2 linked regions of the Spirosoma rhododendri genome follow. The protein of the gene in region 1 interacts with the protein of each later gene in a pairwise test. Links are inferred from orthologs where the notes say so. Each region holds a gene or a part of one and is shown in the gene's direction. Other genes may lie near its edges.

Region 1 (3,324 bases):
TTCATCATCGCGGCTCTGTTCGTGCTGGCGGTGGTTATTGGGCTGCTCATTTACGTGTCGGTGCGGTTCCGGGCCAAACCCGGCGACGGGGAGCCAAAGCAGTTTACGGGGAATAAAGTTGTCGAGGGGTTTATGATCGGGGTACCCACGCTACTCGTCGCGGTGTTTATGTACCTGACGATTGATACGATGGCGAACGTGATGCCCGCCCCCGCCGGAAATCAGCGCCCCGACGTCGTCATTACCGGCCACCGCTACTGGTGGGAAGCCAGCTACCCCGGCACAAAAGCGATTGTTGCCAACGAAATTCATTTGCCCGTCGGGCGCAAATTACTGGTGCATATCAACGCGGCCGACGTCATTCACGACTGGTGGGTACCGCAGCTGGGTGCCAAGATGGACGCCATTCCGGGCCGCACCAACTACGTCTGGACGACCATTCAGAAGCCCGGCGTATACGAAGGCGCGTGCAGTGAATTTTGCGGGGCACAGCACGCCTGGATGCGGATCAAAGTTGTTGCCCAGCCCGAAGCGGAGTTCAGAAAGTGGGTCGCGCAGAAGGAGCAGGACGCCACGACGCAACTAAGCGCATCGGCGCAGGCGGGGGCCGCTTTTTTCAGCCATCAGCCCTGCGGAAGCTGCCACCGTATTCGCGGGACGGCCGCTAACGGCAACGTCGGCCCTGACCTGACGCACTTCGGTAGCCGGAAAATCATGCTGGCCGGGCTGCTGGAAAACAACCCCGAAAACCTGCGGAAGTGGCTCACCGAGCCGCAGCACGTGAAGCCGGGCGCGCTGATGCCCCGATTCGGTTACCCCAAAGACAGCATCACCGTACTGGTCGATTACCTAACCGCTCTGAAATGATAACGGACGTTCAACTACCCGAACCCAAGACCCCGCTGCCCGGCGCAACGGTCAATTCCGATCAGGGGTTGCTGATGTGGATTTCGTCGGTCGATCATAAGCAGATCGGGATCATGTACATGATCATGACGCTGTTCTATCTGTTTGTCGGCGGGTTGCTGGCGCTGCTGATGCGGGTGCAGCTGATGATGCCGGAAAACACGTTTCTCGCGCCCGACTCGTACAACCAACTCTTTACGATGCACGGTACGACGATGATTTTCTTCGTGCTGACCCCCGCTATTCTGGGTATGGCCGTGTATATGGTGCCATTGCAGATCGGGGCCAACGAGATGGCTTTTCCCCGGCTGAACGCCTTTGCTTTCTGGATTTCGTTCTTCGGCGGTTTGCTGCTCTATTTCAGCTTTCTGGCGGGTGGCGCACCCGACGCGGGCTGGTTCAGCTACGCCCCGCTCAATCAGACGCAGTACTCAGCCTCGCCCGGCATCGACTACTACTGCATCGGGCTGCTGCTATCGGGTATCGGAACGGTATCGACCGCGGCTAATCTGGCCGTAACGATTATTACGCTGCGAACGCCGAGCATGAAGTACAAGTACCTGCCGGTGTTTGTCTGGATGGTGTTTATCAACGCCTTCCTGATTCTGGCGGCTTTCCCGTCGCTCAACGCGGCCCTCGCGATGCTGCTCATCGACCGGCAGCTCGACGGCCATTTTTTCAACACCGACGCGGGCGGGTCGGCTTTACTGTGGCAGCATCTGTTCTGGTTGTTTGGCCACCCCGAAGTGTACATCGTGGTACTGCCGCCGTTTGGGGTGCTGTCGGAAGTGTTTCAGGTGTATTCGCGCAAACCCATCTTCGGCTATCCGTTCGTGGTCGGGTCGGGGATTGCAATTTCGCTGCTGGCGTTCGGCGTGTGGGTCCACCATATGTTCGCGACGGGCATGGGCAACACCGTCAACAGCTTTTTCGCGGTTAGCAGTATGCTCATCGGTATCCCGACGGGCGTCAAGATTTTCAACTGGCTGGGTACGATGTACGGCGGCTCGATCCGGTTCACGACGGGGATGCTGTTTGCCACCGCCTTTCTGGTCGAGTTCACCATCGGCGGACTGAGCGGCATCTCGTTTGCCATCGTGCCCATCGACTGGCAACTGACCGATACGTACTATGTCGTGGCGCACCTGCACTACGTATTTCTGGGTGGTAGCCTGTTCGGGCTGTTTGCCGGATTCTTCTACTGGTTTCCAAAAATCAGCGGGCGGATGTACAGCGAAACGCTCGGTAAGTGGTTTTTCTGGCTGTTTATGATCGGGTTCAACATGACCTTTTTCATGCAGCACATCCTTGGTATCATCGGGATGCCCCGGCGCGTGTACACCTACCCGAATCTGGCCGGCTATAGTTTGCTCAACCTGATTTCGTCGCTGGGGGCGTTCCTGATGGGCGGGTCCATGCTGATCTTTCTGTACCTGCTCTACGACGCCATAAAACGCGGCAAACGGGCGGGCGACAACCCGTGGGACGGCTACACCTTCGAGTGGCTGACGAGTTCGCCCCCGGCCCTGAAAAACTTCACGATACTGCCGCCGGTCTACAGTTTCCGACCCGTACACGACCTGAATCACCCCGAAATCGGCGATTATCAGAAATCCGACGAAGAAAAATATGGAACAAAAGACACTGATTAAACTGATCGTCGGGTCGGAAGCCATTTTCTTTCTGGCCCTGCTGATGGCGTTCGTGTATTTCACCTACGTCCCGACGCTGAACCCCCGCGTCGCCACCACCCTCGACCTGACCACGACGGGTTTGTTTACGGTACTGTTGCTGAGCAGCAGCTTCACGTTCTGGCGGGCGGAGGTCAGCTTCCGGCGCGGGCAGACGAAGTCGTTGCGGCTGTGGCTCAGCGCGACGGTTGTGCTGGGCGTCGTATTTCTGATCGGGCAGGGTATCGAATACACCGGCCTGCTCAGCAAGCAACTGACCGTCAGCAAAGGCACGTTCACGACCAGTTTTTTCACCCTGACGGGCTTCCACGGGCTGCACGTATTGATCGGTATAATCATCCTGTCGATTGTGCTGTATCTCGCGTTTCTGGGTGATCTCGACGATCCCGATTCGGCCCTGCTGCCGTCGGTGGGTATCTACTGGCACTTTGTCGACGTCGTGTGGGCAGTGGTATTCGTGGTCGTATACGTGTTGCCTCACTTTCTAACCCCACGTGCGTCATGAGTTCGGTTATGCACTATTGGTCGTTCGATCTGGTCAGCGTCGGGTTGTTGCTGGCGCTGGGGCTGTTTTACGGCAGCGCGTCGGGCTGGCGGTGGCAGCGGGGCGCGGGGCTGTACGCGGCCGGGCTGGCCTTGCTGGCGCTGGTGCAGTTTTCGCCCCTGCACACGCTGGGCATTACCTGCTCGATGAGCGCGCACATGGTCGGGCATATGCTGTTGTTGC
Region 2 (3,257 bases), 830 kb from region 1 along the record:
GTTCACGATTACGGTTGACGCCTACTTGATCGACATCAAAGACCGGATTCTGTATTCGGGTGCGTTCAGCCGGTCGGTGCTGGGCTTTGCCGCCAATGAGTACGTGGGAATCAATAACGTTCGCTTCTTCGCCAATGCCGCCGACACCCGCACGAAAGGGATCGACATCGTGGCGACGGAGCGGCTGAAAGCTGGTCCGGGTCAACTGACGCTGACGGCGGCTATCAACTTCAACCAGAACAAGGTGTTGTCGGTGAACCCGTCGACGCTGATCAATAGTGCGGCCAACAACGAGAACAAGGGCGGCAACCCCGATACGTGGTTCCGCAACATCTTCTTCGACCGCTCGCAGGTAGCACTGCTCGAAACGGGACAGCCGCAGAACAAGATCAACCTGAGCGCGTCGTACACGATCAACAAGTTCGATGTAACGCTGCGGACGGTACGCTTTGGCTCGGTGACGAACCGGACGAATCTGGACCCCTACGCGAAAAACGCCAGCGGTGCCTACTACAATTCGCAGTTTGCCCGCAACGAAGCCGGTGATCCGTACATCGATCAGACATTCAATCCGGTCTGGATTACGGACCTAACGCTGAACTACCGCTTCACGAAAGCTGTCAGTCTGTCGCTGGGTGCTAACAACCTGTTCGATATCTACCCCGATCAGATTTATATCGACCCTCGCAACGCGCTGGGCTCGGTCGATTACGCGTCGGGTCGTGATGCGTCGAACCGGGGCCGGTTCCTGTTTGGCTCGAACCAGGGTGGCTTCAACGGTCGCTTCCTGTTCACCCGCCTAACGGCATCTTTCTAAGGTTACGGTTTACAGATTACGGTCCACGGTGGTCACCGTGGCGCGGGCTGACGCATCACCGGACCGATCAGAAGACAGAACGACCATCCATTTGTGGGTGGTCGTTCTGCGTTTTGGCGGTAACTTGCTTATTCGCTCGACTGTGTGCCGACCCGTCAGACCGCCGAAAACTGTAAACCGTAAACTGAAAACCGAATACCGTGCTACTCCCTGATAAACTACCCCGCGTGGGAACGACCATTTTCACCGTGATGTCGCAACTGGCGACGGAGACGGGGGCACTGAATCTGTCGCAGGGCTTTCCCGGCTTCGACTGCGACCCCGCGCTGACGGCACTGGTCGACGAACATATGCGGGCGGGCCGGAATCAGTATGCGCCGATGACGGGTGTACCGGTGTTACGGGAGCGGCTGGCGCAGAAAACGGCGGAGCAGTACGGGGTTAGTTATGATCCTGATACGGAGGTCACGATTGTGTCGGGGGCAACGGAAGCGATTTTTGCGGCTGTTACAGCAGTGGTGCAGCCCGGCGATGAAGTGATTGTGTTTGAACCGGCTTACGACAGCTACGTGCCGACCATCGACCTGAACGGTGGCATACCCGTCTACATCACGCTAACCCCGCCCGACTACGCCGTCGACTGGTCGGTGGTGGAAGAGGCCATTACGGACCGTACACGGCTGATCATGGTCAACACCCCGCACAACCCGACCGGGCGCTGCTGGACCCGCGACGACCTCGATCAACTGGCCCGACTGGTGCAGGACCGCAACATTTGGCTGGTCAGTGATGAAGTCTACGAGCATATCCTGTTCGACGGGCGCACGCATCAGTCATTGATGACGCATCCGGTGCTGCGCGACCGCACGTTCGTGGTTGGATCGTTTGGGAAGACGTTTCACATCACGGGCTGGAAGATCGGGTATTGTCTGGCCTCAGCCCCACTGACAGCTGCGTTTCGTAAGATTCACCAGTATGTCACGTTTAGCACCGTTACGCCCATGCAATACGCCATTGCCGACTATTTGGCTGAACCGGCCCGCTACCAGCAACTCCCCGCTTTCTACCAGCGCAAACGGGATCTGTTTCTGGCTGGCATCGCCAATAGCCGGTTTCGATCCACACCCGCCGAGGGCAGCTTTTTTCAGTGCGTCGCCTACGACGCGATCACCGATGAGCCAGATTACGACTTGGCTATTCGACTGACGAAAGAGATCGGCGTGGCCTCGATTCCAACATCGGTATTCTACCACCAGCAGAACGACTACCACATTCTCCGCTTCTGCTTCGCTAAAACCGACGACGTCATCCAGGAAGCCGCCGAGCGATTGAGTAAGTTGTAGCTACGGATAGCCTGTTAGTTGTGTAGCCCAGACGTCCATATCTGAAAGGAGCGTCCGTGTAGCCTGGACCGGTGCGCCGGAGCGATCCACGTCCGGGTGCTCGTCAGGGTAACTATGCCAGGCGGTAGCTTTTTCGGTCGCTACGCGCCCACCCGGACCTGGAGCCGCGCCGGCGGGCCGGTCCAGGCTACACAACTACATCAGCACTATTTGGGCCCCATGCGGATAGCGCCATCCAAGCGGATGACTTCGCCGTTGAGCATGGCGTTTTCGATAATACTTTTTGCCAGTTGGGCGTATTCCGCCGGGCGGCCGAGCCGCGACGGGAACGGTACCTGCTGCCCCAGCGATAGCCGTGCTTCTTCGGGTAGCGACGCCAGCAGGGGCGTCTCGAACAAGCCGGGTGCAATGGTCATCACGCGAATACCCGACCGGGCGAGATCGCGGGCGATGGGCAACGTCATCCCGACGATACCGCCCTTCGACGCCGAATAAGCGGCCTGCCCCATCTGCCCGTCGAAAGCCGCAACCGAGGCCGTGCTGATGATAACGCCCCGCTCTCTTTCGGCATTCGGTTCGTTGCGCTCCATGGCCATGGCCGATAGCCGAATAGCGTTGAACGTACCGATCAGGTTGACGGCAATCACTTTCTGGAAAGCCGCCAGCGAGTGCGCCCCATACACGCCATCGACCTTGCCGAGCGTCTTGCGGGCTTCGGCTACTCCCGCGCAGTTGACGTTGATGTGCAATCCACCGAACGTATCGACGGCCCGGTTGATAGCCGCCTGTACGTCGCTTTCGTCAGTGACGTTGGTTAGGCAGAAGCGTACCCGCTTGCCCAGCTCGTCTGCCAAAGCGTAGCCACGCTCCTGATTCAGATCGGCGATAATGACGTTGGCTCCCTGCGCGGCCAGCATCCTGACGGTGGCTTCGCCCAGCCCCGAGGCACCCCCTGTGACGAGGGCAGTTGTGTTATCGAAAGTCATGCGTTGGCTTTTTGAGCGTGCTGATGCGTTATAGAATCGCCATCAGTTCGCGCCAGTGTTGAATGGTATAGGTCGGCGGCTCATCGACGGGTGTACCGGCCTGATTGTAGA

What was found.
Region 2: the proteins of ctaD (region 1) and HH216_RS04655 interact in binary tests that used the Escherichia coli proteins (3 or more experiments, as listed by UniProt). The link is inferred for Spirosoma rhododendri from one-to-one orthologs.

What each region holds. Positions count from the first base shown.
Region 1 is NZ_CP051677.1:2,016,561-2,019,884, forward strand. The notes cover bases 212-3,210. They hold ctaD (cytochrome c oxidase subunit I), read left to right. Parts: upstream 212-863; coding sequence 864-2,558; downstream 2,559-3,210. Other genes in these bases: coxB (cytochrome c oxidase subunit II), read left to right, coding at 212-867; HH216_RS08390 (cytochrome c oxidase subunit 3), read left to right, coding at 2,536-3,102; HH216_RS08395 (cytochrome c oxidase assembly protein), read left to right, coding at 3,099-3,210. In the rest of the region: more of coxB, read left to right, coding at 1-211; more of HH216_RS08395, read left to right, coding at 3,211-3,324. UniProt on the Escherichia coli protein: Cytochrome bo(3) ubiquinol oxidase is the terminal enzyme in the aerobic respiratory chain of E.coli that predominates when cells are grown at high aeration.
Region 2 is NZ_CP051677.1:1,181,792-1,185,048, reverse strand. The notes cover bases 183-3,114. They hold HH216_RS04655 (methionine aminotransferase), read left to right. Parts: upstream 183-1,068; coding sequence 1,069-2,160; downstream 2,161-3,114. Other genes in these bases: HH216_RS04650 (3-hydroxyacyl-CoA dehydrogenase), read right to left, coding at 2,367-3,114; HH216_RS04660 (TonB-dependent receptor), read left to right, coding at 183-817. Outside these bases: more of HH216_RS04660, read left to right, coding at 1-182; more of HH216_RS04650, read right to left, coding at 3,115-3,146; HH216_RS04645 (YjjG family noncanonical pyrimidine nucleotidase), read right to left, coding at 3,175-3,257. UniProt on the Escherichia coli protein: Shows aminotransferase activity with methionine and histidine as substrates, and to a lesser extent also with phenylalanine.